DNA from 3 places in the Affinirhizobium rhizoryzae genome. Region 2 is predicted to be linked to each of the others. Evidence: predicted binding sites of a transcription regulator. Region 2 holds the regulator's gene; each other region holds the start of a gene.

Region 1 (10,121 bases), 550 kb from region 2:
CCGCCAACGGCACGATAGAGACCGTTGATGGAAAGGAACTGCAGGCTGTCTGCGCCGATATAGCGGCACATGGCTTCCACGCCGTCATATTGATTTGCCAGAAGCTTTTCCGCATCTGGCGTATCAATACCGTAGAAATCCGGATGGAAAATCATCGGGCTGGCAACACGCAAGTGCACTTCCTTGGCGCCCGCATCGCGGATCATCTGCACGATCTTCAGCGACGTCGTGCCGCGAACGATGGAATCATCCACCAGCACGACGCGCTTGCCTTCGATCATCGCCCGATTGGCCGAATGCTTCAGCTTCACGCCGAAGGCGCGGATCTGCTGCGTCGGTTCGATGAATGTACGGCCGACATAATGATTGCGGATGATGCCGTATTCGAATGGAATGCCGCTTTCCTGCGCATAGCCAAGGGCTGCTGGTGTGCCGCCATCCGGCACGGGCACCACGACATCAGCCTCGACCGGCGCTTCCTTGGCGAGATTGATGCCCATGTTCTTGCGGGCGACATAGACGCTGCGACCGCCGACGACCGAATCCGGACGGGCGAAATACACGTATTCGAACAGGCAGAGGCGTTCCGGCTGCGCTGTCGGAGACTTGCGCGAATCGATCTCGATCGAGCCATCCGGCTGGATTTCGCAAATGATGATCTCGCCGTTCTCGACGTCACGGACGTATTTCGCGCCGATGATATCGAGCGCACAGGTTTCCGAGCAGAAGATCGGCTTGCCGTCGAGTTCACCCATGACCAGCGGACGGATGCCCGTGGGGTCGCGTGCGGCAATCAGCTTCGTGCGGGTCAGCGCCAGCATCGAATAGCCGCCTTCCATCTGGCGGATGGCATCGATGAAGCGATCCGTTGTCGATGTATAGCGGGAGCGGGCGATGAGGTGCAGAACCACTTCCGTATCGGACGTGGACTGACAGATGGCGCCACCGGCTATCAACTGGCGACGCAGGGTAAGGCCATTGGTGAAATTGCCGTTATGGGCGACCGCAATGCCGCCGACTTCGAGTTCTGCAAACAGCGGTTGTACGTTGCGCAGAGCAACTTCGCCGGTCGTCGAATAGCGCGTGTGGCCAATCGCCATGTCGCCCGGCAGTTTCGCCAGCGTTGCGGGGTTGGTGTAGTGGTCTCCCACCAGACCCATATGCTTTTCAGTATGGAACTGTGTTCCATCGAAGCACACGATACCCGCTGCTTCCTGACCACGATGCTGCAAGGCATGCAGGCCGAGGGCTGTCAGTGTTGCTGCATCGGGATGACCGAGAATACCAAACACGCCGCATTCTTCATGCAGGGTGTCACCATCAAGATCATGGAATGCGTCATGCGAAACCGGCTGATTCATCTGCAGGTCCTTGCCAACTCAGAAAAAACTGAAAGAGGCCGGTAGGGTTCGCAAGGAACATCATCCGGCCTTCTGTCATGGGGTTGTAACACAAATGGAGGCTTTTGGCTTCCCTCGGTAGTCCAGGTTCGTCAATTATTTGTAACAGGTGCGTTCGGAGCTTCGTCAGACGGAGCCGCCTCATTACCCTTCGCCTCGCCACGTCCCAGGATGCGCGCGCGGATCTGAGGTTCGATATCCGTTGGCAGAACGGTCTCAAGCCGCGCAACGAGCGTATCCAGGAACGGCTTGGACTTGGCTTGCGTAACCCAGGCAGGTTGCGACCTGACATCGACCAGCCAGTTCCAGAAGGCGACGGCAACGACGAGCAGCAGAATGCCGCGCGCTGCCCCAAACAAGAAGCCGAGCGTGCGATCCAGCGCCCCGATCCGGCTGTCGATGATGAAATCGGCAATGCGTGTCGTAATGAAAGTGATGATGATCAGCGCAACGAGAAAGATGACGCCTGCGGACCCGGCAAGAGCGATACGGTCGTCGGCTGTATAATTCTTGGCATAGGGCAAGAGCAGCGGGTGCAGATAATAGGCTGCAGCGATGGAGCCGGCCCAGCTTGCGATGGACAGCACTTCGCGGGAAAAGCCGCGAACCATGGCGAGAACCGCCGAAAACAGCGTGACGCCAAGAACAATGCCGTCAAAAATCGTGATGGGCATAGATGATCTACTCCAAGACTGATCGGTCCCGCGGCGGGGATGCATGATGTGGCCTTAGCGGAACTCCGCAGAAAGGCAAGAATTTTGCGCACCTCTTACAACAGTGGCGACGCCGGGGGAAGATCAATCCTCATCTGTCTGCTTGCCGAGCTTGCGCGCGGAGCCTGCAATCTGCACCACGAGATCGGGTAGCCCCTCGATTTCGGTCAGGCCTTTGCGACCCTTCGGCAGTTCGGCAGAGGATGAAGGCAGTGTCGCGCGTGCAAAACCAAGCTTTTCCGCTTCCTTCAGACGTTGCGCGGTTTGTGAAACAGGACGCACCGCTCCCGAAAGGCTCACCTCACCGAAGAAGACCGAATCGACGGGCAAGGGCGTGCTGGCAAGCGACGATACGAGGGCCGCAGCCACGGCAACGTCCGCAGCCGGTTCGCTGATCCTGTATCCACCGGCCACGTTCAGATAGACATCGTGTTGTCCGAGCCGAACGCCACAATGCGCCTCCAGAACCGCCAGGATCATGGCGAGACGGGAGCCATCCCATCCGACCACTGCACGGCGCGCCGTGCCAAGCGACGTTGGCGCTACGAGGGCCTGAACCTCAACCAGAACTGGACGCGTTCCCTCCATTCCGGCAAACACAGCGGCTCCGGGGGCCTTGGTATTGCGTTCGCCCAGGAAAAGTTCGGATGGGTTTGTCACTTCCCGCAGGCCCTTATCGGACATTTCGAAGACGCCGATCTCGTCGGTCGGTCCGAAGCGGTTCTTCACCGTCCGCAGGATCCGGTAGTGGTGGCCGCGATCGCCTTCGAAATAGAGAACGGCGTCCACCATGTGCTCCACAACGCGCGGTCCGGCAATCTGACCCTCCTTGGTCACATGGCCCACCAGAACCATGGCGGCACCGGTCTGCTTGGCAAACCGGATCATGGCCTGAACACCCGTGCGCACCTGCGTCACCGTACCGGGTGCCGAATCGACAATGTCGCTCCACAGTGTCTGGATGGAATCGATGATGACGAGGTCTGGCCGCTTGCCCTCGGCAAGCGTGGCGAGGATATCTTCCACATTGGTTTCGGCAGCCAGAAGCACATCGGTGGACGCCGCCCCAAGGCGTTGCGCCCGAAGCCTCACCTGCGCCACGGCCTCTTCCCCCGAGACATAGATGATTCGGTGCCCGCGTCTGGAGAGGGCCGCAGCCGCCTGCATGAGCAGAGTAGATTTGCCGATGCCGGGATCGCCGCCGACCAGCACCGCAGATCCCCTCACGAAACCGCCGCCAGTCACGCGATCCAGCTCGCTGATGCCCGTTTGAACGCGAGGCGCTTCTTCGGTCTCCCCGGAAAGCGTTGTCAGCGCAACGGCACGGCCCTTCTTGGGTGTCTTGCCCGGACCCCCGCCGATGCCGCCGAGGGGATCATCCTCGATGATCGTGTTCCATTCGCCGCATCCATCGCACTTCCCGGCCCAGCGCGTGTGCACCGTGCCGCAGTTCTGGCAGACGAATTGGGTTTTTGCCTTGGCCATGACTATCCAATGCTTGAAGGCCTCGGAATTCACGGCCCATTTTGATCATGTTTTGTTCTCGTATCCTCTTGGCAACAAGTTTGCAAGAGGATCGGACAACTCAGACTTCGTCGCCGGTGTATCGACGCTCATAGCGCAGGCCGAAACCTGTCAGGAGTTCGTAGCCAATGGTGCCGCCTGCTTCTGCAACGTCATCCAGTGGCATGTTCGGCCCGACAAGTTCGACATAATCGCCGGTTCGCAGAGCTCCGCTGGGTAGATCCGTCGCATCGAAGACCGTCAGATCCATCGTGATACGCCCAAGGACCGGCAACTTGTACCCGTCAAACGCGGCGGCAGCACCGCCTGCTGTTCCGTTGCGCAAGGGAACGCCTGAGCCTGATAGCGAACGCATATAGCCGTCTGCATATCCAACGGAAGCAACAGCAAGCCGGCTGTCACGAAGAAGCCGGTGCGTACCGCCATAGCTCACTGTCTCGCCTGCTTTTGCATCCCGGATCTGCACAATGCGGGCCTCCGCCGTCGCCACGGTCCTTAGAGGTCGGTCCATCGCCAGCGAGGCCTTGCCTCCGTAAAGTGCTATTCCGGGTCGCGTGAGATCGAAGTGGTAACGTGGTCCGAGGAAAATTCCGGCCGACGCCGAGAGGCTTGATTCAACACCTTCGAAAGCAGCGCTAACCTGCTGGAAAAGATCAAGCTGGTTGCGTGTCGTCTCCGCATCGGCGGCATCGGCTGTGTGCAGGTGAGATAGCACGAGGACCGGATCGAAACTCGTCGGGCGAGAAACATCCTGCGCCAGGGCCATCGCGTCGTCAAAGGAAAGCCCGAGCCGGTTGAAGCCGGTATCTACCTGCACCGCGCAGGGATAGGCGCCCACCTCGGCAATCACCGACATCCAATGCGTCATCTGCTCTTCAGAGGCGAGAACGGGCACCAGGTCGTTCTCCAGAAACAGGCGCTCCTGTCCGGGCCAGATCCCTGATAAAACGAAGATCCTGGCATCGGGCGCATAGGCACGAAGTGTTGCGCCTTCGGAAGCGGCGGCCACGAAGAAGTCCCGCGCTCCGGCTTCGTAGAGTGTCAGACCGCAGTCTTCGATGCCGAGACCGTAGGCATCGGCCTTCACCACGGCGCCGGTTCTTGCGCGACCGGAGCGTTTGGAAAGCTCGACCCAGTTCTCGGCCAAAGCCGTCAGGTCGACGGTCAGGCGCACCGGCGCAATGTCAAACGGATCGGCTTCTTCGATCAGCGGCTCGGTGTCGGGCATTCTTGGATCCTTCTGCTACGTCCTGCGGACCCTATCACTTTTGTTCAAGACGATCATAACGAACACGTCTATTCTGCAGTCATGCACAATGTTTCGCAGCAGCAAGCCGCCGAGGCAACGCCCGTATCGGGAACGGAAAGAACACGCTTCTGGCGGGCAAGGCACTTTCGTGACATGGAATGCCTGACCGCCTCCTTCATCACGCATGAATTTTCTCCGCACTCGCATGATACGTTTTCGATCGGTGCCATAGAAAACGGGTGTCAGGTCGCCAAGATTCGGGGAGAGCGGGAAGCAACGGGTCCGGGCGCCTTGTACCTCATCAATCCCGGCGAGATTCATGACGGCCAGCCAGGCGGACCGGAGGGCTACCGCTACCGGATGATCTACCCGGATACGGCGCTTCTGGTCGATATCATAGAGGATATGACAGGGCGTGCCTTTCACGGATCTCCTAGTTTCTCCCGGCAGTTGCTGACAGATGCGCCACTGGCTGCAGCCTTCAATCGCGCTCATCGCGCCGTGGAAGAAGAGACAGGGCTTGCCGGAGAGCAGGGCATGTATGGGGTGCTCGCCAACATGTTCAAGAGACATGGCAGCGTCATCATCCATCTGCCGGATTACAGTGAACCCGTCGCCATGCGCCGGGTGCGAGACTACATCGCCCAGAATTTCGATCAGGATATCGGGCTTGAAGTCTTGGCCCGCATTGCCGGCCTCAGCCGCGCCCATATGATCCGCGCCTTCCGCAAGCAGTACTTCATTACACCGCATGCCTATCAGACCGATCTCCGGATCCGGCATGCGCGTCATTTGCTGCGAGAGGGAGCAACCCCGTCGGATACGGCCCTTGCCTGTGGATTTGCCGACCAGGCGCACCTGACCCGTCACTTCAAAGCCCGCACAGGCCTCACCCCAGCTGTCTTCAGGGCCGGTTGAACATCACTTTCGTTCAAGACCGATTGATACGTGATGGCTAAAGCCTCTTTCGAATGGAGGCATCGATGCATCATCAATCGCGCCGGGCAGAGTTTTCTGCAGGCATCAAATCAATTCTCCCTCTTGTGCTGGCTGCCCTGCCGATCGGCTTCGTATTCGGCACGGTCGCAAGCGGCAACGGGCTCTCTCCGCTCGAAACGACCTTGATGAGCGCACTCGTTTTCGCAGGCGGTTCGCAATTCGTCGCGATGGATCTGTGGCAGCATCCGGCGTCCTGGAGCGCGCTTGGCCTTGCCGCGCTTCTGGTCAATCTGCGCCATATCCTCATGGGCGCATCCTTCGCGCGGAGCCTCGGACTTTTCAGGATCTGGCAAAAAATACCGGCCTTGCTGGTGATGGCGGATGAAAACTGGGCACTGGCGGAAGCGCGTGCCAACAGGCAGGCTTTGACGCCAGCCTTCTATCTTGGTCTCGCGCTGCCCTTCTATCTGGGCTGGATCATGGCAAGTCTCAGTGGCGCCCTGTTTGGCACACTTCTGGGAGATCTTGCCGTCTATGGCCTGGACTTCGCATTCCCTGCCGTTTTCATCGTGCTGCTGATGGGCTTCTGGAAGGGTCGGCAGACGGGGCTGGTGCTCCTTGCCAGCGCCTCGGCCTCGCTTGTCGTTCACACGCTTGTTCCGGGTGCCTGGTATATCGCCGCCGGTGCATTGGCCGGATTGGCAGCGGCGCTCATGCCGGATCGCAGGGCGGAGGTGCGGGCATGACGCTCGAGCCATCGACCCTTGCCGCCATACTCGCCATGATGCTGGCGACTGTTTTCACCCGCTTGTTCGGCGCGTTTCTGATAGGCCGGATGAGCCTTTCAACCCGAACTGAAAAAGCGCTGAAAACGGTTCCGCCCGCTGTCTTGATGGCATTGGTTGCGCCAACAGCCTTGGCAACCGGCATCGCGGAATCCGTTGCCTGCGGTGTCACCGCCCTTGCAGCTCTCCGCCTGCCGTTTCTTCCAGCCGCAGGTGCAGGCGTCTTGACCGTTGCCGGTCTGAGAGCCGTCGGTCTATAGCGAAAACGCCCCGATGCTGATCGGGGCGCTCATCCTCGAGCATCAATGTTCTTCGTACTGGATGAAACTCGGGTCAGCCAGATCAGCAAAGCGCGTGAACTCGGACTGGAAGGCGAGCTTGACCGTGCCGGTCGGTCCGTGACGCTGCTTGGCAATGATCACGTCGGCCGTGCCCTTCACTTTCTCCATCTGTTGTTCCCACTCAGGGTATTTAGGGTCGCTGATGTCGCGTGGCTCCATGTTCTTCACATAGTATTCTTCGCGGAATACGAAGAGAACCACGTCGGCATCCTGCTCGATCGAGCCGGATTCACGGAGGTCTGAAAGCTGCGGACGTTTGTCTTCGCGGCTTTCCACCTGACGCGAGAGCTGCGAAAGCGCAATGATCGGCACATTCAGTTCCTTGCCGAGCGCTTTCAGGCCGGTCGTAATCTGCGTCACTTCCTGCACGCGGTTTTCGCCGGATTTGCCGGAGCCGGTCATCAGCTGGATATAGTCCACCACCAGAACATCAAGTCCACGCTGGCGCTTCAGGCGTCGGGCGCGAGCGGAAAGCTGCGCGATGGAAATACCACCGGTCTGGTCGATGAACAGCGGCACCTTCTGCATCATCTGGCTGCAGGCAACCAGCTTTTCGAAATCCGCCTCGGTGATGTCACCACGACGAATCTTCGAGGAGGAAACCTCGGTCTGTTCGGAGATGATACGCGTGGCCAGCTGTTCGGAGGACATTTCAAGCGAATAGAAGCCCACAACGCCGCCATTCTTGGCTTTGAAAGAGCCATCGGGAAGCACTTCCGGCTCATAGGCTGCCGCAATATTGTAGGCAATATTCGTGGCCAGAGAGGTTTTACCCATGCCGGGGCGTCCGGCGAGAACGATCAAGTCAGACCTTTGCAGCCCGCCCATCTTCGCATCCAGCGACATGATACCGGTTGAGATGCCGGACAAGTGGCCATCGCGCTCGAACGCGGTGCCAGCCATGTCGATGGCCTGGGCCACGGCATCGGAAAAGGTCTGGAATCCGCCATCGTAGCGACCCGTTTCCGCAAGCTCGAACAGGCGACGCTCGGTATCCTCGATCTGCGTCTGCGGCGGCATGTCGAGCGGCGCGTCATAGGCGATGTTCACCATGTCCTCGCCGATGGTGATCAGCGCGCGACGCAGAGCCAGATCGTAGATCGCGCGGCCATAGTCTTCCGCGTTGATGATGGTGACGGCTTCCCCGGCCAGACGACCGAGATATTGTGCCAGCGTCAGATCGCCGACCTTGGTTTCGGCGGGAAGAAAGGTCTTGATCGTCACCGGATGGGCGATCTTGCCCATGCGTATGATGTCGCCTGCAACCTCGAAAATCTTCCGGTGCAGCGGTTCATGGAAATGACCCGGCTTCAAAAAGTCGGAAACGCGATAATAGGCGTCATTATTGACCAGGATCGCGCCCAGCAGAGCCTGTTCTGCCTCAAGATTGCTTGGGGCTTCGCGGTAGTGAGGCTCGTTAGAGAGAGCGGGCGCAAGTTTGCGCGCGGCTTCGTTCATCGTTTCGATCCAATCATGATCATGTTCGGTATGCTGCCACTTTACCTGTCCCGGAGGGAGATAACAGACGCCAGCGCATAACTCACATCGATTCACAGCCCTCAACCGCCGAATGACGGAAAAGCGTGAGTGATGCGAGTTATCCGTTGACTGTGCTTTTCCCCGAATCAGGTCGCGGAGCCCGCATTATAGAGATCTCTTTTCCCCGGTGCAGATGCCGGTTGCATCTTTTGCAAAACTTGGTGAACGCGCGCATGGGACGTCTTTGATGTCTGTCAAATTTGCATAGCTGCGTCCTGACATGAATTATTGAATATCATTATGCTCTGACATACGTAGGCTATAAATTATTAGTAACCTAATCATCAGGGATCAATAACAATGTCGCGTCACACGATCAATGAGCGGTTGTTCGACGAGATGTCGGCCTTCAACAGGCGGCTGCGTGCGATGTTCGACATGCGAACGCGCGAGACGGGCCTGACATTGACGCGGGCGAGAGCGCTTTTTGCGCTGAGCCGACGGGGTCATCTTTCGCAAAAGGATCTGGCGCAGGAACTCGAAATCGAGACGCCAACACTGGTTCGCGTGCTTGACGGCATGGAGAAGCAGAACCTGATCGAACGACGCGCTGGTGAGGGTGACCGACGAGTCAAAGAGATCCATGTAACCGCGGAAGGAGAGATTGCCGGACGTGCGGTTCAGACCCTGGCGCGCGATCTGAGGGCACGGCTTGTGGAAAACATTTCGCCTGAGGATCTGGAAGTCACTCTGCGCGTTCTCTTGCAACTCAACCGGAACCTTGCCGTTTCGAGCGCCGAGGAGCAGCGTTTATGAGCAGTGTCAGTGCAACGATGGAACGTCAGGCGGACACGCCCGAACCCGTCAGCGAACCCTCGCCGACGCCGGTTGGCTTTCTGTCTTCCACCTTTCGTCCGCGCCAGCCTGTGCCGGTTGAAGAGCGACCGGTATGGTTGACGCTTGCCTATATCTTTTCTGGGCTTCTAATGTTCCTGACCCAGGGTCTGGGTATGAACATTGTTACCGCCAATATCTATCAGTTGCAGGGAACCTTCTCGGCAACAATTGCGGAAGTTGCCGCCCTGTCTGCGGCATACATGGCGCCCTATGCCAGCCTTTCGCTCGCGCTCTTCAAGATCCGTGTGCAGTACGGTCTGCGTCCCTTTGCCGAACTGAGCATCGCCGCCTTTGTTCTGGCCTCCTGCCTCAATCTTTTCGTGACTGACTTCCATTCGGCGCTCGTCGTCCGGTTTGTCAGCGGTATGGCGGCTGCTCCGCTGTCGTCTCTCGGCTTTCTCTACATTCTGGAAGCATTCCCTGTGCAGAAGAAGCTGACAGTCGGCCTCAGCATTGCCCTGACTGGAACCCTGCTCGCAGCGCCCGTTGCGCGGATCATTTCTCCGGTCCTGATGGATATTGATGGCTACCAGACGCTCTATACGATGGAGCTGGGCCTTGCCTTGCTGGCTCTGCCGCTGATTTTCGTTCTGCCTCTCACAGCGCCGCCTCGCGTCAAGGCAATCGAACGCATGGATGTCTTCACCTATATGCTTCTGGCAGTCGGTCTTGGCTCTTTCGCCGTCTTCTTCACGCTGGGTCGCTTCTATTGGTGGTTTGAGGCCCCATGGCTCGGCATCCTGCTGGCGACCAGCATTGCGACGCTGACGGTCTTTGCCATGATCGAACTGCGC
Region 2 (10,121 bases):
GGAAGTCGCCATGCTCTGCGAGTTGTTCGATCGGGTAGCCGCGATGCAGAAGTACGCCTTCATCGCCATCGATGAAGGTGATCTTGGATTCGCAGGATGCAGTCGACGTAAAGCCGGGATCGTAGGTGAAGGTGCCGGTGTTCTTGTAGAGCGCGCCAATGTCCAGAACGTCCGGCCCGATCGTGCCCTTGCGCACCGGAAGGTCAACCTTCTTATCGCCTAGTCCAAGATGTGCATTTGTGTCCGTCATACTGATCCTCCGATGGGCGGAACGGCGCAGGACGCGCCAGGAAAAACTGAAGCTGTGCAATTAGCTATATGATCTCGCAGCCCCTGCCAAGCGCTCGACATGATGTTTTGTGCACCGCGAAAGTAGGGCTTAACGACCTCATGTCGAGACAGTAAAGAGGGTGTCCCGCGAATATGTTGAATTAAATCGATCCAATACAGATTTAGCCAACAAGTTTGGTTTGACGCCGATTGACGCGCTCGTTCACCACATGCAGTCTGCCCTTCATATTTAACTTAGCAAGCGATTTTCAAGGCAGCATATAGTGGATCGGGCACTTGTTGGGCGTGCATTCTTACGTTTTCGCCGCCCTAGAGAGGCGACTCAAGTCTGGGTGCACTTGGCCGATGCATCTCGGGAGAAGACCGCCTCGCCACAACTCCCAACGCGTCCGTCATCGAATGACCGCTATAAGCCGCCGCCTGCTGTTGAAAGCAAGAAACCGTGGTACCAGCGTATATGGGCCGAAGAGGTGTCTTTTGGACACGTTTTCCTTTTTCTGCCCGTCGCTCTGGGCACCGGTGCGGCAATCTGGTTTGCACTTCCGTTTGAACCTCCTTTGGTCCAACTCTGGTCAGCCTGCCTCCTTCTTGCTGCGGCATGTCTGTTGGGGCGAGCGGGCTATCAAAAGCTGTCACTTGCTGCTGCCATTCCCGGTCTTCTGGCAGGGGGGATGCTGCTCGCCAGATTCGAATCCGACCGGCTTGCGACAATCATTCTCGATAGCCCGGTCACGACGACTGTGACCGGAGTTGTCGAGCGTCGCGAAGCTGTCGGCGACCAGCGTTGGCGCTACGTCCTCAACATCCTGGAGACCTCTGGACCGAAGCTGAAGCGCGCCCCTGAACGTGTGGCGCTGATCGTGCGCGGCAAGACAGACCCTTTGCAGACCGGCGCTGTCGTGCGGGGGCGCGCGCGATTGACGCCGCCGTCAGGGCCGGCGCTTCCCGGTTTGAGCGATTTCAGCTTTCCGGCCTATTTCGACGGCATTGGTGCAACGGGCTTTTTCTACGGCAGCCCCGAGATACTGGGTGCTCGGGAAGCAATAGGGGTTTGGCAACAGGCCGTGCAGTTTGCCTTCGCATTGCGCAGCTATGTTGGCGATCGTATTCGGCAACTTAATCCCGGCGATGAGGGGGCATTTGCGGCTGCCATCGTAACGGATGAGCGACGAGCGATTTCGCCAACGGTCGTGGAGGCTCTCAGATCATCTGGGCTAGCCCATATCGTCGCCATATCCGGCCTGAACATGGCGCTCGCTGCGGGAATCTTTTTTGTCGGCCTACGAACCGTGCTCGTTATGCTGCCGGGCGTTTCAGCGCGTTTACCTGTCAAAAAAGTCAGCGCATTCGGTGCGCTTCTGATGGTGACGGCCTATTATTGCATCTCCGGTTTCGGCGTATCAGCTGAACGAGCATACATCATGATGGCGATTCTTCTGATTGCCATCCTCTTCAACCGCCCTTCGTTGAGTATGCACAACATCGCCCTGGCGGCGTTGGTGATCATCGTTCTTCACCCATCCAGTGTCATGGGCGCCAGTTTCCAGATGTCGTTTGCTGCGACTGCTGCTCTGCTTGCCTGCTATCGCATCTGGGCTGATCGCGCTCATGAGTCCGATCAGGCGCTCGTTTCCGGCATTTCATTTCGTAGCCTTTTGTCCGGCGTCTCTCGGGTTCTGGGCGGGACGTTGATGACATCCCTGATCGGAGGATTGGCAACTGCGGTCTTTTCCATTGCGCATTTCAATCAGCTGACTGCCTATGGCCTCGCTGCCAATCTTGCGACCATGCCCATCATCTCCCTCATTGTCATGCCTTCGGGACTCATCGGCATGCTTCTGATGCCCTTCGGGCTCGATCAACCGTTCTTCATGATCATGTCTCTTGGCTTGAAGCTGGTAATCGCGGTGGCCCTGGAGGTGGCCTCCTGGGGCGGAAATATAGAAACGGGGCGTGCCGCAAGCTGGCTCTTGCCTGTTGCCACCGCCGGTCTCATCATCTTCTCGCTCTTGCGGACACGACTGCGATGGTTTGGCCTCGTCATTCTTGTGGCTTCCGTGTGTGTCAACGGACTGATGGAGCCGTCCAGGCCTGATCTCGTAATTGCAGAGGATGGAAGAATGGTGGCGCTCTTGAGTGGGACGTCGGCATCCGTCACGACCGAAAGACCATCCGAGTTCGTATTCAAACAATGGAAGAACGCGCTGGGCCTTGAGGAACTTGTGATGCCAGCCGTGACGAGGGTAGATGTGGGTAAGCGCGAGGCGGCACCAGAATCAAACGGGCCAGTAACAGGAACGGTTTCAGGGAAGACACCGCGTCATGCATTGACGAGCAAAGAGATCGCGCTCATCGACAGAGCATTGGCAATAGACCAGTTGCCGCCGCTTCAAATGCCGCGCTTCTCTTGCGTCAAAAATCTGATTTGCATCGGACGCAGTCCATCAGGTGCCAGAGTTACGATCGTGAGTGACACACGCCTCACAGGATATGCGTGCGACAAGTCTGACATCGTCGTCGTATCCGGCTCGCCCTTTACACAATGCCGCTCTGGTGCGTTGCTCCTGACGGGTTCAAAACTGAAGCAGACAGGCTCCATTGAAATTTGGTTTAACGGTCAGCCTCATCCAGGTTCCTGGATGCTGGAGTCTGCGCTTCAGGGCAACGAAAGACCTTGGCAGTTGCACCGTCTTTACGACTGGCGAACCAACACATTCCAGCAGTTGGACGACGATCCTATCCGTCGACTTCGGGTTCAGTGATAGCGCCGAATGAGGCCCACCAGCTTGCCCTGTACCTTGACACGGTCTGGCGGGAAGATGCGCGTTTCGTAAGCGGGGTTCGCAGCTTCGAGCGCAATCGATGCGCCTTTGCGGCGGAAACGCTTCAACGTCGCTTCCTCGTCGTCCACAAGTGCTACCACGATATCGCCGGGGCTGGCTGTCGCGCCGTTTCGAATGATTACGGTGTCGCCGTCCAGGATCCCTGCCTCGATCATCGAATCACCCTTGACCTCGAGCGCGTAGTGTTCTCCCGGCCCAAGCATTTCCAATGGAACGCTGATGGCATGGGTATTGTTCTGAATCGCAGAGATCGGCACGCCAGCGGCGATGCGCCCCATGACAGGAACCGATGCGGACTGGCTATCCTCTTCTGCGGGTTTTGACTGCACCGGAGCAGGTGAAGGCGGCTGCACTTTGCCAAGCGATCCCTCGATGACGCTTGGCGAAAAGCCGCGTTTGGGTGTCGCAGGCGTTGCACCGAAGGGCTCGGGCAGCTTGATAACCTCCAGCGCCCGGGCGCGGTTGGGCAGCCGACGGATAAAGCCTCTTTCTTCAAGAGCAGTGATCAAGCGGTGAATTCCCGACTTGGAGGCGAGATCCAGAGCATCTTTCATCTCGTCAAATGACGGCGGCACGCCCGACTCCTTCATCCGTGCATGAATGAAAAGAAGCAGTTCCTGCTGTTTACGTGTCAACATGCGTCGTCATCCTGTTGGGAAACAAATCCAGAACAGACACTATCTGTTCCATATGTGTTCCGCAAGAGGTTCACGGCAAATATAGCTTGCAGAAACACATGGATAATGGTGGGTTGCAGGCCGTGTTACCGACAGGAGCTTCTTTTTTGACTACTCCGAACATCGATCATCTGGTCTTGCCGGTCGAATCGCTGGTTGGCGCGCGCAAGCGTTGGCAGGAGCTTGGCTTTACCGTGGCGCCGGACGCGTTCCATCCTTTCGGCACGTCCAATGCCTGTGTCTTTTTCAGCGACGGAACCTATCTTGAGCCACTTGCCGTTCAAGATGAGGCTCTCGCAGGCCAGAGCATTACTGCAGGAAACTGCTTCGTCGAAAAAGATCGTACGTTTCGGCAAGCCGGAGCTCGTGAAGGTTTTTCTGCTTTTGTTTTGCGTTCGACGGATGCGGTGACGGATGATGAACGCTTCCGGCAATCCGGGATCAGCGCCGGGAATCGCCTGGACTTTTCGCGTACGGTCGTTGATGAGAACGGTAGCGCTTCGGTTGCCAGCTTTCGACTGGCCTTTGCCGATCTCGATTCCTCGAGCTTCTTCGCTTTCACGTGCCAACGAGTGAATGCGGCATTACCAACTGCGGGGCCGTCCGTAGAGCATAGAAATGGTGCGCTCGGACTTGGCGCTCTCTTCCTCGCCACAGAGGGGTCAAGGGGAATTGAAAATCTGGCAACGATGCTTGGCGTTCACGTGCAGGAAAAGGATCACAAGTATGTGTTCCCGCTGGGCAATTGTGACGTCGAGGTCGCGATGGAAATTGCCCCCGAATTAGACCACACTCCAAGGTATCCCACAGGTCTCCGCGGGATCGGCATTCGGTTCCGCGTCAGGAACATTGCAGAAACCCGCTCTGTGCTACAGGAAGCATCAATTCCGCATCAGAGCAGCGGCGAGCGCCTGATCATCGCGCCGGCGCAAGGACAGGGATGCATTGTGGAATTTGTTCAGGCCTGATGTGCACGATTGGCGAGGCCTTAGTGAAATGAACCCTGCGCAAGTCAAGACGCTCCCGATATCAACGACCGTGGCTGCGAAGGGTGCATCGCTTCTCCGGGTTGAAGAGCTTGATCAGCATCTCCTAGGATACGACAGCGCGACACAGGCGCTTGATGTCTGGTGCGAGTTGCGAGGCTTCCAACGACGTACCAAGACCCAAGCGAAACGGGTGAGCGCCAATGCAGTGTTACCCTCCAAATCAGTTTACACCGCTCTCGGTCTAAGTGATGGCGAGGAAATCGAGTATCGCAAGGTTCAGCTGATGCGCGATGGACTTGTTCTTTCCGAGGCTCACAACTGGTATCGGCCAGACGCGCTGACCATCCAGATGAAAGAGTGTTTGGCTCAAACAAATGTGCCGTTTGGCCGGGTTGTGCAGGCTTTGCAGTTTACCCGGAGAACATTGCAGAGCGAAATCCTCTGGTGTCCACCAGAACCCATGCCGTACTTCGTTCTTCGACATCACGCGGTCCTGCACAAGCCGGATTCGATGCCCTTCAGCTTCGTTATCGAGACCTATACGCACCATTTGCTGCTCGATCGAACGAGGTGAGAGTGGCATCCATTTCCACTGGTGACAGTTACACGCTCGACTGTTATGCACCGCGCGAGCGCATCGGTGCCATTCTTGGGTGATATCCGGACTATACGATGCCCGAATCGAAAAGGCCTGAAGCTTTCAGCAATTTGCCGACGCCTCAAGCCGAGCAAGCGGCTGACGCCGGGAAGGATAAGCTTATGAGTGTTGTCGCGAATTCCGTGGTTGCCGTAGGCGAAGGCAAATCCCGCGTCGAGTTTTCCAATGCAAAGCCTCTCTCGCTCATTTGCGGGCCGTGCCAGATGGAAAGCCGCGACCACGCCTTCATGATGGCAGGTTCGATCAAGGAGATCACTGACAAGCTGGGTATCGGGCTCGTCTACAAGAGCTCCTTCGACAAGGCCAATCGGACGTCCCTTTCCGGCAAGCGGGGTATCGGCCTGGAGAAGGCGCTTGAGGTCTTCAGTGACCTCAAGAAGAAGTTTGGCTTTCCGGTCCTGACCGATATCCATACCGAAGAGCAGTGTGCAGAGGTCGCGCCGGTCGTTGATGTTCTGCAGATTCCTGCGTTCCTTTGTAGGCAAACGGATCTTCTCGTTGCTGCGGCCAAGACAGGTCGCGCGATCAATGTGAAGAAAGGGCAGTTCCTGGCCCCTTGGGATATGAAGAACGTGCAGGCCAAGTTCACGGAGAGCGGTAATCCGAACGTCATGCTGTGCGAACGAGGCGCTTCGTTTGGCTATAACACGCTTGTATCCGACATGCGTTCATTGCCCATCATGGCTGCCATGGGCTCACCGGTCATCTTCGATGCAACCCACTCCGTTCAGCAGCCGGGCGGGCAGGGTGGCTCCACTGGCGGCCAGCGCGAATTCGTCGAGACACTGGCGCGCGCCGCTGTGGCTGTCGGTGTCGCCGGCGTCTTCATCGAAAGCCATCAGGATCCCGACAATGCACCTTCTGACGGACCAAACATGGTCAAGCTTCAGGACCTTCCGCGTCTGCTGGAAACATTGATGGCCTTCGATGCCGTTGCCAAGCGTTCCGCTTAGTGGCGCCCATGGCAGCTTGAATATCGAGCTGTCATACGCGTGCCATTGTATTTTCTGCCTTGTTGGGTAAGACAGGCACATACTTTCACCGCACAGCACAGGATGAGCTTATGACAGCTATTACGGACATTATCGCGCGCGAAATTCTCGACAGCCGTGGCAACCCGACCGTTGAAGTTGATGTCCACCTCGAAGACGGCAGCATGGGCCGTGCGGCTGTTCCCTCCGGCGCATCCACGGGTGCACATGAAGCGGTCGAGCTTCGCGACGGTGGCAAGCGTTACCTCGGCAAGGGTGTCGAGAAGGCTGTCGAAGCCGTCAACGGCGAGATTTTTGATGCGGTTGGCGGTCACGACGCTGAAAACCAGATCCTCATCGATAACCTGATGCGTGAGCTCGACGGCACCCCGAACAAGTCTCGCCTCGGTGCGAATGCTATCCTCGGTGTTTCGCTTGCCGTTGCAAAGGCCGCTGCAGAAGCCTCTGGCCTGCCGCTCTTCCGTTATGTGGGTGGCCCGAACGCCCGCCTGCTGCCGGTTCCAATGATGAACATCATCAACGGCGGTGCGCATGCCGACAATCCGATCGATTTCCAGGAATTCATGATCATGCCGGTCGGTGCGGAAAACATCCGCGACGCCGTACGCATGGGCTCCGAAGTCTTCCACGTTCTCAAGAAGGAACTGTCGGCACAGGGCCACAACACCAACGTCGGTGACGAAGGTGGTTTCGCGCCCGGCCTCAAGAGTGCACCAGAAGCGCTCGATTTCATCATGAGGTCGATCGAAAAGGCTGGCTATCGTCCGGGCGACGATATGCAGCTGGCACTCGACTGCGCTTCTACTGAATTCTTCAAGGACGGAAAATACGTCATGGAAGGCGAGGGTCGCACGCTCGAGCCGGAGGCTATGGCTGATTATCTGGCCGAGCTTGCCGCCAAGTATCCGATCATTTCCATTGAAGACGGCATGGCGGAAGACGACTGGAACGGCTGGAAATACCTGACCGACAAGATCGGCAGCAAGGTTCAGCTTGTAGGAGACGATCTGTTCGTCACCAACTCGTCGCGTCTGCGCGACGGCATCAAGATGGGCGTTGCCAATTCAATCCTCGTGAAGGTCAACCAGATCGGCTCACTCACCGAGACTCTGGATGCTGTGGAAACGGCGCATAAGGCTGGCTACACTGCCGTCATGTCACACCGCTCTGGCGAAACCGAGGATTCGACGATTGCCGATCTCGCCGTTGCGACCAACTGCGGACAGATCAAGACGGGTTCGCTCTCACGTTCCGACCGTATTGCTAAGTACAACCAGCTGATTCGTATCGAAGAAATGCTGGGCCCGCAGGCGGCCTACGCAGGTCGTTCGATCCTGCGCGCATAATTCGGTCTTCCGGTCACGATTTCGAGGCGGCAACCCATTGCGGTTGCCGCCTTTTTTGTTGTCCGCGTCCCGCTGACATTCATGGTCAACGATTGATTAAGCAAACTCTGGCAATCTGCAGACCGTAATGCGTGTCAGGAAATCGATATGTGGACCAAGCATCATAAAGAGCGAAAACTGGGGCGTTTGGTCCTTCCCGCTATTACCATCGCCTTCGTCTCCTATTTCAGTTATCATTCCATTCATGGTGATCTTGGACTGATCGCCACGGAGAAATTCGAGCGTACTCGGGTGGAGAGAGCTGTTGCGCTTGAAAAGCTGGTAGCAAAGCGGGAGGCTTTGGAACGGCAGGTTCGCCTGTTGAGCGACGGTTCGCTGGAAAAAGACATGCTGGACGAAATTGCGCGATACCAGCTCAATGTTTCTCGCAAAGACGAGATCACCGTTTTTCGCAGCTATTTCTGAATTAACCTAAAATTGGTTAAATCAACTTTTTCTTAGTGATTCCAGATAGTTGATTATCATGTGAGCCATGCATTTATGGCATTGCTGAGGCGTGAATTCTTCCCTATGGTACGCGCAACCAAACAAACGCGCAGGGAGGTTATGAATGGCGCCGAAGCAATCCGCGTCCGCACCCGTCCGTAAGGCGGCTGCGAAGCCTGCAAAGAAAGACTTCAACGGCGGAACCATTGCCGAATTCAACAAGAATGACGAGCTGAGCGCCTATCGCGAGATGCTGCTCATCCGCCGCTTTGAGGAAAAGGCCGGCCAGCTTTATGGCATGGGCTTCATCGGCGGTTTCTGTCACCTTTACATCGGCCAGGAAGCTGTCGTCATCGGCATGCAGATGGCGATGAAGGAAGGTGACCAGGTCATCACCGGTTACCGCGATCATGGTCACATGCTGGCGACTGGCATGACGGCCCGCGGTGTCATGGCAGAGTTGACGGGGCGTCGGGGCGGCTATTCCAAGGGGAAGGGCGGCTCCATGCACATGTTCTCCAAGGAAAAGCATTTCTATGGTGGCCACGGCATCGTCGGTGCGCAGGTCTCGCTCGGTACAGGTCTTGGCTTTGCCAACAAGTATCGCGGCAATGACAACGTTTCGATCGCCTATTTCGGTGATGGCGCTGCCAACCAGGGTCAGGTCTATGAAAGCTTCAACATGGCCAACCTGTGGAAGCTGCCGGTCATCTACGTGATCGAGAACAACCGCTACGCCATGGGCACCTCGGTCGCGCGCGCTTCCGCGCAGACGGACTTCTCCCAGCGTGGTGCGTCCTTCGGCATTCCCGGTTATCAGGTCGATGGCATGGATGTTCGCGCCGTCAAGGCTGCGGCCGACGAGGCGATGGAACATTGCCGCTCTGGCAAGGGCCCAATCATCCTCGAAATGCTGACATACCGCTACCGCGGCCACTCGATGTCGGACCCGGCGAAGTATCGTTCGAAGGACGAAGTCCAGAAGATGCGCTCCGAGCACGATCCGATCGAGCAGGTACGCGCGCGCCTGCTCGAAAAGGGCTGGGCGACCGAAGATGAGCTGAAGGCGATCGACAAGGACGTCCGTGATATCGTCGCAGACAGCGCCGATTTCGCACAGAGCGATCCGGAGCCGGATGTATCCGAGCTCTACACCGACATTCTGCTCTAATCGGGGAGGGAACCCATGCCTATCAATATCCTTATGCCCGCCCTCTCTCCGACCATGGAAGAAGGCACTCTGTCGAAGTGGCTCAAGAACGAAGGTGACAAGGTCACCTCGGGTGATGTGATTGCCGAGATCGAGACCGACAAGGCGACCATGGAAGTTGAAGCTGTCGACGAGGGCGTCATCGGCAAGTTGCTGATTGCTGCCGGTACCGAAAACGTGAAAGTCAACACGCCAATCGCGGTTCTTCTGCAAGACGGCGAAAGTGCCGATGCCGTGGCTGCTGCGCCGAAGGCTGACGCCGATACGCCTGCTGCAACCTCTGATGCATCGGGTGGCAAAGCGCGCGAAAGTGCGGATGAGCCTACCGCTGCTGCTGACAGCAAGGTTCCTGCCCAGCCGAAGGTTGATGTCGCCGCTGATCCCGATATCCCAGCTGGGACGGAAATGGTGTCGACCACCGTTCGCGAAGCTCTCCGCGATGCCATGGCAGAAGAAATGCGCCGGGATCCCGACGTATTCGTCATGGGCGAAGAGGTTGCCGAATATCAGGGTGCCTATAAGGTCACCCAGGGTCTGCTTCAGGAGTTCGGCGCAAACCGCGTTATTGATACTCCGATCACCGAGCATGGCTTTGCTGGCGTTGGCGTTGGTGCGGCAATGGCTGGTCT
Region 3 (10,121 bases), 970 kb from region 2:
ACCAGCCAGATCATCGTCACCTTCGCGCTGGCGCTGTTCGTCATCGGCACTGTTGTCGTCTACGGTTTCTACAAGCACGGTCTGCACTTCCTCAATGTTTTCGTGCCAAGCGGTGTTCCGGGCGTGCTCCTGCCGCTGGTCGTCACGATCGAAATCATCTCATTCCTGTCCCGTCCGATTTCGCTGTCGGTTCGTCTTTTTGCCAACATGCTGGCGGGACACATCACCCTCAAGGTGTTCGCGGGCTTCGTTGCTTCGCTTGGAACCCTGGGTGCAATCGGTATCGGTGGCGCGACATTGCCCCTGATCATGACGGTCGCTCTGACCGGTCTGGAATTCCTCGTAGCCTTCCTGCAGGCCTACGTCTTTGCGGTACTCACATGCATGTACCTCAACGATGCAGTTCACCCAGGCGGCCACTGAGGAACGACATTGGCGTATTGAAGCGTCAGTCAACCGCCGCAACAAACCATTCTAAGGAGTTCACACATGGAAGCGGAAGCAGCAAAGTTCATCGGTGCAGGTCTGGCTTGCTTTGGCATGGCTGGTACGGCTCTCGGCCTCGGCAACATCTTCGGCAACTACCTCTCCGGCGCTCTTCGCAACCCGTCTGCTGCTGACAGCCAGTTCGGCCGTCTGGTATTCGGCTTCGCCGTTACGGAAGCTCTGGGCATCTTCTCGCTGCTCGTAGCGCTCCTCCTGCTGTTCGCCGTCTAATAACCGGCAAACCGATCGGATCACGGCCGCCACGATGTGTGCCGTGATCCTTCTTATTGAATACCCCCCTGGAGGTGATGATGTTCGTGACACCGGCATTTGCGCAACAAGCTGCGCCGGCCAATGGCGCCACGCAAGGTGAAGTGCATACGGAGACGGGTGTCGCTCACAATGAGCATGGCACTGGCGTATTCCCGCCTTTCGACCAGTCGACCTATGCTTCGCAGCTGCTCTGGCTCGTCATCACTTTCGGTCTTTTCTATCTGCTCATGCAGAAGGTGATCGTGCCCCGCATCGGTGGCATTCTCGAACACCGTCATGACCGGATTGCACAGGATCTCGATGAGGCCTCCCGTCTGAAGGCTGAGGCAGACGCTGCCGTCGCCACCTACGAAAAGGAACTGGCGGAAGCCCGTTCCAAGGCCGGTGCGATTGCCGAAAGCGCTCGCGAAGCAGCGAAGGTCAAGGCCAACGCCGACCGTGCAGCCATCGAAGCTGAACTGGCTGGCAAGCTGGCCGCCGCCGAAGCCCGCATTTCTGAAATCAAGGCTGCTGCTTTTGCAGAAGTCGGTGCGATTGCTGAAGAAACGGCGTCTGCGATTGTCGACCAGCTCATTGGTCCCAAGGCCAGCGCCGAAGACGTCAGGGCTGCAGTTGCAACCGCAAAGGTAGGAGCCTGATATCATGGCATTTGATGCAACATTCTTCGCCTTTGTAGGCCTTGTTCTCTTCCTTCTTCTTCTCGTATACCTCAAGGTTCCTGGCATGATGGCCTCGTCGCTGGACAAGCGCGCCGCCAACATCCGCGAGGAACTCGATCAGGCCAAGCGTCTTCGTGAAGAGGCGCAGGCTCTGCTCGCCGAATACCAGCGCAAGCGCAAGGAAGCCGAAGCTGAAGCGGCTGCCATCGTTGCCTCCGCAGAACGCGAAGCTGCCGCTCTGACGGAAGAAGCCCGTCAGAAGACGGAGGAATTCGTCGCTCGTCGCAACGCTCTTTCGGAACAGAAGATCCGCCAGGCGGAAGCCGATGCGATCGGCGCCGTTCGCGCCGCCGCTGTCGATCTGGCAGTCGCTGCTGCCGAAAAGGTCATTGCTGCCAAGGCTGATGCCGCGACGCAGCAGGCTCTGTTCTCTCAGTCCGTCGGTCAGGTGAAGGCTCGCCTGAACTGATCTTTCAGACATTTGAGTTTGCAAGAAGGCAGGGGCAACCCGGCCTTTTTCGCGTCTGGAGCCTGTGGTGACGATCCGCTGGAGTGCGTGGAATCCTCGCCAGTCCGGGGTGATAGCATCGTGCTGCCAACCGAACAGCATGACGCGCCGCCAGGCTGCTGGGGTGAGGTGCGGGCACCAGAACCTTGATTCTAGAGCATGTCGTAGTAAAAGTGTGCAGCGGTTTTGCGCAAACGACATGCGTTAAAACAAAAAGATAAAGCGCCAGGAGCGAATCTGAAAGATCGCGACACGCTTAAGCCCCAAGCACGTCAGTTCCCTGACCGGTCGATAGAGAGCGTGCCGCTCAATCTTGTCGGAGTGGTCTGAAGCTCATTCTGTGAAGGGGGCATGGCCCATGCTCTTCGATGGCGCGCCGATGCTGGGCCGTGCCATAGCCCGCATGTTGGGCGAAGCCGTAGTTGCCATAAACCTGGCTCGCGCGGGCCATCATCCGATCTCTCGTCACCTTGGCGATGATCGAAGCGGCGGCAATGGAAAGGCTGCGCGCATCGCCCTGGATGACAGCCTTGCCCTGACAGGCAAGCCCTGGCGGTACATCGCGGCCATCGACCAGGACATAGTCTGCCCTGACGGGCAGGGCGTCCACGGCACGGCGCATGGCATCAAGGCTGGCGCGAAGGATGTTCTTCTCATCGATATGGCGGGGGCCGGAAGAGGCGATTGAAATATGCGCCGTGGCACAGATCTCCACGAACAGTGCCTCACGCTGTTTCAGCGTCAACTGCTTGGAATCGTTCAGTCCTGCGGGGATGTGGTCCGGATTGAGGATGACCGCTGCGGCGACAACAGGTCCAGCAAGGGGCCCGCGTCCAGCTTCGTCGGTGCCTGCTACCGGCCAATGACCTGCTTTCCGCACCATCAACTCCAGCGAAAAATCCGGAACGATCGGTTCGAGGGAGAAAAGATCGGGAGGAGAATCGGGGGGCGTGCGTCGTGACATGCGGCATCACTCGCACGCCCACCCGATTTCCCGCAAGCCCCGTCGAAGCAAATGAGGCGGCACTGCTTCAGGCCCAAGGGGATCAGGCCAACGGGGCAAGACCAGCAGGGGCGGCGCCGGTCCATTTCCATCTCGCTGGGGGGCGCCCAGCGAAATGGCAAAACATGTGTAAGGTGCATGGATCGCCGACGATCGCCCATCGCAGGAACGGCACAGGGCCGAAGCGCATCGCAGCCACCCAGGGAGAACAGGCTTTCAAGTCAGCAGTGCCCGGATCTTGGCCCGGATCTTGGCGCAGAATACACCGGGATCCAGCCTCCGTGCCGCAGCGTCACAAAAGCGACAGTTGAACTCCCGCGCCATCGGGGCGAACAAACAGATCGTCGCGCAGCGCTACACCTCTACGAGCAAGACCAAGGCGCTTCGTCGCCATTTCGAAACGCCGCGAGATCTGCCAGGCATAGGGACCTTCTCCTTTCATGCGCTTGCCAAATTCCGCATCATAGTCCTTGCCGCCACGCATCGATTTTATCAGCGACATCACATGCCGGTATCGATCCGGATAATGTCTCAAAAGCCAGTCTCGAAAGAGCGGGCTGACTTCCAGCGGTAGACGCAGCAGAATGTAGCTTGCAGACACGGCACCAGCCGCCTGTGCCGCATCGAGAATTCGCTCCAACTCATGGTCGTTCAGCGCCGGAATGAGAGGCGAGGCCAGAACGCCGGTTGGTATTCCTGCATCCGTCAACTGTCGTACGGCTTCAAGCCGCCTTGACGGCGTCGAAGCGCGCGGCTCCATCAGGCGCGCCAGCTTGCGGTCGAGCGTCGTGACGGAGATTGCCACCTTGGCCAAGCCCTTGGCGGCCATCTTGGCAAGAATGTCGATGTCCCGCGTCACCAGCGCCGACTTTGTGACGATCATGACCGGATGGTTGGCTTTTTCCAACACTTCCAGCAATTGCCGCATGATGCGCCATTCGCGCTCGATCGGTTGATAGGGGTCCGTGTTCGTCCCGATCGCGATGGGCTTCACCTTGTATCCGGGCTTGCTCAGCTCTCGTTCAAGCAGACGAGGGGCATCGGGCTTTGCAAAAAGCCTGGCCTCGAAATCCAGCCCTGCCGAAAGCCCCATATAGCTATGGGTTGGCCTGGCAAAACAATAGATGCAGCCATGTTCGCAGCCGCGATACGGATTGACCGATCGATCGAACGGAATATCGGGTGAGTCGTTGCGTGTGATCGCTGTCTTCGGCTTCTCGATCTGGACTTCGGTCTTGAAAGGTTCGAGTTCTTCCAACGACTGCCAACCATCATCGAACTGCTCGCGCCGCTGGTCTTCGAACCGGCCGCTCGGGTTCAAGCCGGCACCCCTTCCGCGCCGACGGTCCGTCTCGACGCGAAGTCCAGACGACTGGACCAGAGCGTCGGCAATATCAGCCGTATGAGCAGGCGCGAAAGCGTCCTGCCGCAGTTGAGACAGCTCGTTCATGGATAACTCCCAGCCAGATGTTCAACGCTGGCGTTCTCAAATTCGTATCGTCAAAATGAGAACATTGCAAGAACAAAATCTACCGCCTTTGTTGATGGCAATTTTCAGGCCAATGCGATAAAGGTCATGAATGCTGACTGTATTGATGGAATGCCATGATCAGGAATCCGAGCTGGCGCAGACTTTGTCTGTTCTGGTTGCCGGTGCTGTGGAAGGTCTGGTCAGTGACGTCGCAGTGCTCGATCGTGGTTCTACCGATGCGTCTGCGCGTGTTGCGGATGCCGCGGGGTGCAAGTTCTATACGCAGTGGGATTTGAAGAACGTGCTGCAGGAGGTGCGTGGCGAGTGGCTCATGCTGCTGGAGCCGGGAGCGCGCCCTCAGATTGGCTGGATCGATGAAGTCGCCGAGCATATTTCGCTCACACGGCATCCCGCACGCTTCACCGCATCCAGAAATTACCGGAGGCCACTGATTCAGCGGTTGTTCAGCAAGGATCCGCCGCTCGCGCAGGGTCTTCTTATTCAGAAAAGCGTGGCGTCATCCAAGGGTGTGCGCGCTACGCGGCTTGCCGATCTCGTGGAGGGGCACCGGCCACATACGCTCATCTCAGAACTGATCCCAGCCTGGGCTGCAGCGCGTAGCTAATATAATCCAGCCTAGCCTAATCAGGCTTTGCCGCCGCGTTTCAGGTGCTCGTCAAGCCGTGGCATGATTTCCACGAAGTTGCAGGGCATATGGCGATAGTCCAGCTGCCATTTCAGGATCCCGTCCCAGGCATCCTTGCAGGCGCCGGGCGAGCCGGGCAACACGAAAACGAAGGTCGCATTGGCAACGCCACCGGTGGCGCGCGACTGGATCGTCGATGTTCCGATCTTGTCGTAGGATATGCGGTGAAACACTTCGGAAAAGCCGTCCATGCGCTTTTCGAACAGCGGTTCCAAGGCTTCAGGCGTGACATCCCGACCGGTAAAGCCTGTGCCGCCGGTGGTGATCACGACGTCGATTTCCTCGGCCAGCGTCCAGTTCCGAACCTGCTCGTAGATCTGCTCCTTGTCATCGGCAACGATTGCCCTGGCAACGAGTTCGTGCCCCGCTTCCAGAATGCGCTGCACCAGCGTGTCGCCGGATTTGTCATTGTCGAGCCGCCGGGTGTCGGAAACGGTCAGCACGGCAATGCCGACCGGAATGAAGGGACGGCTCTCATCGATACGGCTCATGATGCATTTCCTTCCAAAGTTCGGCCCGCCCTCACATACCACTGCGGCTTGGCCTGCTCGAGCGTCAAAGCTGCACGTTCCAAAGCCATTTCGTCGCGGTAGAGGCCGAAACACGTGGCGCCCGATCCAGACATGCGACAGACCTTCGCACCGCTCTCCTCAAGCTGCTGAAGGCACTCACCGATGTCCGAAAGAAGCCTCTGTGCAGGCTCCTGAAGATCGTTTCTGAGACCAGCCAGATAATCCAGCCAGTCTGATTGCGCCGGATCAAAAGGAGGCAGCGGCCTGTTGGTCTTTGATGTCAATAACCGGAATATTTGTGGCGTTGAAACAGGCTTGAGGGGATTGACCAGCAAGATGAAGAAGGAGGGAAGCGTGGCAAGCGGTTCTATGTCCTCGCCGATTCCACGCGCGATCAAAGGGCTGGACTCAAGGCACATCGGTACATCCGCTCCCAGCGACAGGCAAAGCCTTGCCAGCCGGTCTCGCGGCACATCCAGGTTCCACAACCGCATCAGGCCGCGCAAGGTTGCCGCTGCATCTGCGGAGCCACCACCTATTCCGGAGGAGAGCGGCAGGCTCTTCGTGAGCGTGATGTCGACCGGACACGTCTCGTATCCGAGTTCTTCGGCAAGGCCCCGCAAGCCGTCCCGCGCCCGCGTCACGAGATTATCCGCATCAGCCGACAGGGTTTCTGCAAACCGCCCGGTTATCTCGAACCGGTCCTGCGCAGATGGGCGAATGGCGAGCTCGTCGCCGAAGTCTGCGAACGTCACAAGGCTATCGAGAAGATGGTAGCCATCTGCCCGCTGACCGGTCACATGCAGCGCGAGATTGATCTTCGCCCGCGCTGCCTCGATCACCATTCCGGTTGGACTCAATTGGATTTGGCCGGAATCTTGATCAATTGGCCCGGAAATAGCCGGTTGGGATTACGCTTGAGTTCCGGGTTCATCTCCAGAATCTCTCTCGCGCGTTCCTTGTCGCCCAGCCGATCGGTTGCAATCTTGGACAACGTATCGCCTTCGCTGACGATGTAATCGGCCGTGATCGGGGCGTTGGGCTGAGCTGCGCCCGGGGGAGTGGCAGGGGGAGTAGCAGGTGCGGTGGCTGCCGGAGAAGCCATGGCCGTCTGCACCGGAGGCGGACCTGCATCGGCAAGACCATCCCGGATCTTCTGCTCGATCTTCGGGATTTCCGTCATCTCCGGCTTCATGGTCAGGGCACGCTGCCACTGGAACTTCGCTTCCAGCTGCCGCCCTACGCGCCAGTAGGCATCGCCCAGATGGTCGTTGATCGTGGCATCGCCAGCGCGCAACTGCACGGCACGCTCAAGCTCGGTCACCGCATCGTCGTAACGGCCGAGGCGATAATAGGCCCAACCGAGCGAATCCACGATATAGCCGTCGTCTGGCCGCAGATCGACGGCCTTGCGGATCATATTGAGACCGTCTTCCAGGTTGCGGTTCATATCGACCCAGGAATACCCTAGATAGTTGAGAACCTGCGGCTGGTCCGGGTTCAGTTCGAGCGCCTTGCGGAAGTTCGGCTCGGCCTTGTCCCACTCCTTCAGACGCTCATAGGCGATGCCGCGCTGGAAAAACACCGACCAGTCGCTGGGCCGGGGGGCCGGACCGACCACTTCCACCGCCTTGTCATAGGTCTTTGCCATTTCGGCAAAATCCTTGGCGTCTGAAAGAACGCTGCCGTAAGCAATGTAGCTGCGAATGTCGGTCGGATCGGATTCGATGAGCTTCTTCAGATGCTCCTTCGCGCCGTCCACATCGCCTGTCTGCGCCAGTGTCAGGCCCAGTTGCAGCTCGGAAATGCGCCGCATGGGCGAATCCTGCGGAACGCGACCATAGAGCTCGATTGCCTGTTTCGGCTGCTCCAGCTTCTCGGCAATACCACCCAGCAGGATCAGCGTATCGGCACTTTTCGGATCAAGCGCATGCGAGATCTGCAGATAGAGCGACACCATTTCCTCCGCACCCTGGCGGTTCAGTGCACTGCCGATGGAAAAGAGAACGGCGGAGGCACCCTGCGTCGCGTCAGTAACCTGCTGCTCCGGCTTTTCGCCCTTTTCGATGCTCTGGCGAAGCGCCTTCAGCGGCGCGTAATTCAGCATCAGCCGTTCGGCCACGGAAATAGCATCAAGCGCCTTCTGCTTGTTGCCTTGGGCTGCCTCGAGGCGGGCCAGCGCCATGACCGATCGCATGAATGTATCCGGCGTGGTCGCAACCGCTTCCTGGCTGGTGATGGCTGCGCTGAGGTTGGTGCGGGCTGTGGCAGTATCGCCAGCCACCAGCGCCATGGCGCCCAGATGATACTGCGTGAAGACCTTGAACCAGTCCGGCCCCTTCAGCGCCTTGATCTGCTTGATAGCCTCTGCACCCTTGCCGGCACCCACCTTGGCCCAACCGATCAGCAGGGCGTGAGTCAGGCGGTCAAGATCATTGCCGCCCTTGTAGGTGAGGATCTTTTCCGCATCGGCGTAGGAACCCTTGCGGATCGCCTCCAGCCCGCGAACGATTGTCGTGATGCGTTCAACCGCGTCGTCACCCTTCAGGGCTTCGACATGCTTGAGGCTCTCGTCGAACTGCCCGTTCATCAGCAAGGACACCATCAGGCGTTCGCGAATGTCGAGATTGGCCGGTTCGAAGTTCAGGGCCTTCTGGTAGAGCGCGATTGCAGTCGCGTAATCGTGATCGACATCCGCGGTTCTTGCCGCCAGAAATGCGCCGGAAAACGTGTTGACCTTGTCGGGCGTGAACTCCACGGCCTCTGCGACCGGGTTGTCCTGCGCCATGGCAAGGCGTGGAACGACCGTCGCTGCCAGAAGGGCAGAGGCAAAAGCCACGCCGGAAAGCAGACGAAGGGCGAATTTCTGCCGCATGAAAGTGCCTTTCAAGAAGAACTGGGAGGCGGCCAACGGGCCACCGGGAATCTTCAACCGATGATTCATGATAGAATGGCTTTTTTGAAGCAGCTTCGCAAGAATCTCGAAGGCGGCCATTGTTCACGCCGCCTGTGAAATGCGTGGCCTCACCCTCGGCCACGCACACCGTGCCGGGTCTCAGTTGACCCGTTCGATACAGAAATCGATCACTTCCATCAGCGCCGCCTTGTGTGCCGATGCGGGCAGGGGCGACAAAGCGTCGCGTGCGATTGCACCATAGTGCTTGGCGCGGGCAATCGTGTCTGCCAGTCCATTGTATTTGCCGATCAGGGCAAGCGCCTGCTGAAGGTTTTCGTCGCTGCTCTGGCCATCTTCGATCGCGGTCTTCCAGAAGGCGCGGTCTTCAGGCGTGCCACGGCGATAGGACAGGATCACCGGCAGCGTGATCTTTCCTTCGCGGAAATCATCGCCGACGTTCTTGCCAAGGTCGGCCGCCTTGCCGCCATAGTCCAGCGCATCGTCCACCAGCTGGAAGGCAAGGCCCAAATTCATGCCATAGGAGCGAAGAGCCGAACGGGCGCTCTTGTCGTTTCCGGCAATGATGGGGCCGACTTCGGCAGCGGCGGCGAAAAGGGCAGCGGTCTTGGCGCGGATGACGGAGAGATAATCGTCTTCCGTCGTTTCCATGTTCTTGGCAACGGAAAGCTGAAGCACTTCGCCTTCCGCGATCACGGCGGCAGCGGAGGCCAGAACATCCAGCGCATCCATGGAGCCGGTCTCGACCATCATCTTGAAGGCCTGCCCCAGCAGGAAGTCACCAACGAGAACGCTCGCCTGGTTACCCCAGATCATGCGCGCGGTGGATTTGCCCCGCCGCAGATCGCTTTCGTCCACCACGTCGTCATGCAGCAGCGTTGCGGTGTGCATGAACTCCACGCTTGTGGCGAGCTTGATATGACCGTCGCCCTCGTAGCCGAACATCTGCGCGGCCGCCAGCGTCAGCATGGGGCGCAGACGTTTGCCACCGGAAGAAATCAGGTGGTTTGCCACTTCCGGTATCATCTGCACATCGGATCCGGCCTTCGACAGGATCAGCTGGTTGACCCGATCCATATCCAGTCTGGTCAGATCGACCAGCGGCTTGACGGATGCCTGCTTGTTTTTGCCCTCTTCGAGCGGAATAACGACGCCCAATGAAATGGCCTCCTGTTCAAATCTTGCGGCGGACAATAGAAAGGGGCGCAACAACCGGCAAGTGCCAAATGTTAGAATAACCCGGAATCGAGATCGTTTGACGCATGAAAGAACTGATCCGCACCAATGATCCTGTGGTCCTGTCCTTTGCCACCAGCCTGCTGAACGATGCAGGAATTCACTCTCTTGTCGCTGATCAATCGATGAGCGTGCTGGAAGGTTCCCTTGGCCTCCTCCCCCGTCGCCTTCTGGTGGAAAGCGAGCGGGCAGGTGAGGCGCGGCTTTTGCTGGTGGATGCGGGCCTCGGATCGGAACTGCGGACCGAAAAATGAACGAAACACTCGACGCCTTCCATCGCGGCGCATTCTACTTGCTGCAACCGGCGCAGGGGGCGCACCGCGCAGGCATGGATGCCATGCTGCTGGCCTCGC

The links. Region 2 encodes LexA, which represses DNA repair genes until DNA is damaged. Its sites were predicted from a motif close to TGTTCNNNNTGTGTTCNG; they were not measured.
Region 1: the regulator LexA is predicted to act here: its motif matches at 3,641-3,658, upstream of radA (DNA repair protein RadA).
Region 3: the regulator LexA is predicted to act here: its motif matches at 4,437-4,454, upstream of G6N80_RS07030 (glycosyl transferase).

The regions. Positions count from the first base shown of each region.
Region 1 is NZ_CP049250.1:3,093,745-3,103,865, reverse strand. Features, by position in the region: gene purF (amidophosphoribosyltransferase) at 1-1,361, opposite strand, end outside; gene G6N80_RS20860 (CvpA family protein) at 1,493-2,074, opposite strand; gene radA (DNA repair protein RadA) at 2,198-3,598, opposite strand; gene alr (alanine racemase) at 3,699-4,865, opposite strand; gene G6N80_RS20845 (AraC family transcriptional regulator) at 4,947-5,804, shown strand; gene G6N80_RS20840 (AzlC family ABC transporter permease) at 5,870-6,571, shown strand; gene G6N80_RS20835 (AzlD family protein) at 6,568-6,870, shown strand; gene G6N80_RS20830 (replicative DNA helicase) at 6,913-8,409, opposite strand; gene G6N80_RS20825 (MarR family winged helix-turn-helix transcriptional regulator) at 8,791-9,246, shown strand; gene G6N80_RS20820 (MFS transporter) at 9,243-10,121, shown strand, end outside.
Region 2 is NZ_CP049250.1:2,545,432-2,555,552, forward strand. Features, by position in the region: gene gltA (citrate synthase) at 1-250, opposite strand, end outside; gene G6N80_RS18100 (ComEC/Rec2 family competence protein) at 762-3,053, shown strand; gene lexA (transcriptional repressor LexA) at 3,047-3,772, opposite strand; gene G6N80_RS18110 (VOC family protein) at 3,871-4,779, shown strand; gene G6N80_RS18115 (hypothetical protein) at 4,808-5,374, shown strand; gene kdsA (3-deoxy-8-phosphooctulonate synthase) at 5,560-6,411, shown strand; gene eno (phosphopyruvate hydratase) at 6,522-7,796, shown strand; gene G6N80_RS18130 (FtsB family cell division protein) at 7,944-8,261, shown strand; gene pdhA (pyruvate dehydrogenase (acetyl-transferring) E1 component subunit alpha) at 8,407-9,453, shown strand; gene G6N80_RS18140 (pyruvate dehydrogenase complex E1 component subunit beta) at 9,469-10,121, shown strand, end outside.
Region 3 is NZ_CP049250.1:144,007-154,127, reverse strand. Features, by position in the region: gene G6N80_RS07060 (F0F1 ATP synthase subunit A) at 1-423, shown strand, start outside; gene G6N80_RS07055 (F0F1 ATP synthase subunit C) at 490-717, shown strand; gene G6N80_RS07050 (F0F1 ATP synthase subunit B) at 795-1,397, shown strand; gene G6N80_RS07045 (F0F1 ATP synthase subunit B) at 1,402-1,887, shown strand; gene G6N80_RS07040 (ribonuclease HII) at 2,234-2,890, opposite strand; gene G6N80_RS07035 (PA0069 family radical SAM protein) at 3,222-4,379, opposite strand; gene G6N80_RS07030 (glycosyl transferase) at 4,510-5,025, shown strand; gene moaB (molybdenum cofactor biosynthesis protein B) at 5,046-5,597, opposite strand; gene G6N80_RS07020 (4-(cytidine 5'-diphospho)-2-C-methyl-D-erythritol kinase) at 5,594-6,463, opposite strand; partial or broken gene G6N80_RS07015 (tetratricopeptide repeat protein) at 6,673-8,493, opposite strand; gene G6N80_RS07010 (polyprenyl synthetase family protein) at 8,674-9,690, opposite strand; gene G6N80_RS07005 (putative signal transducing protein) at 9,795-10,022, shown strand; gene G6N80_RS07000 (tRNA1(Val) (adenine(37)-N6)-methyltransferase) at 10,019-10,121, shown strand, end outside.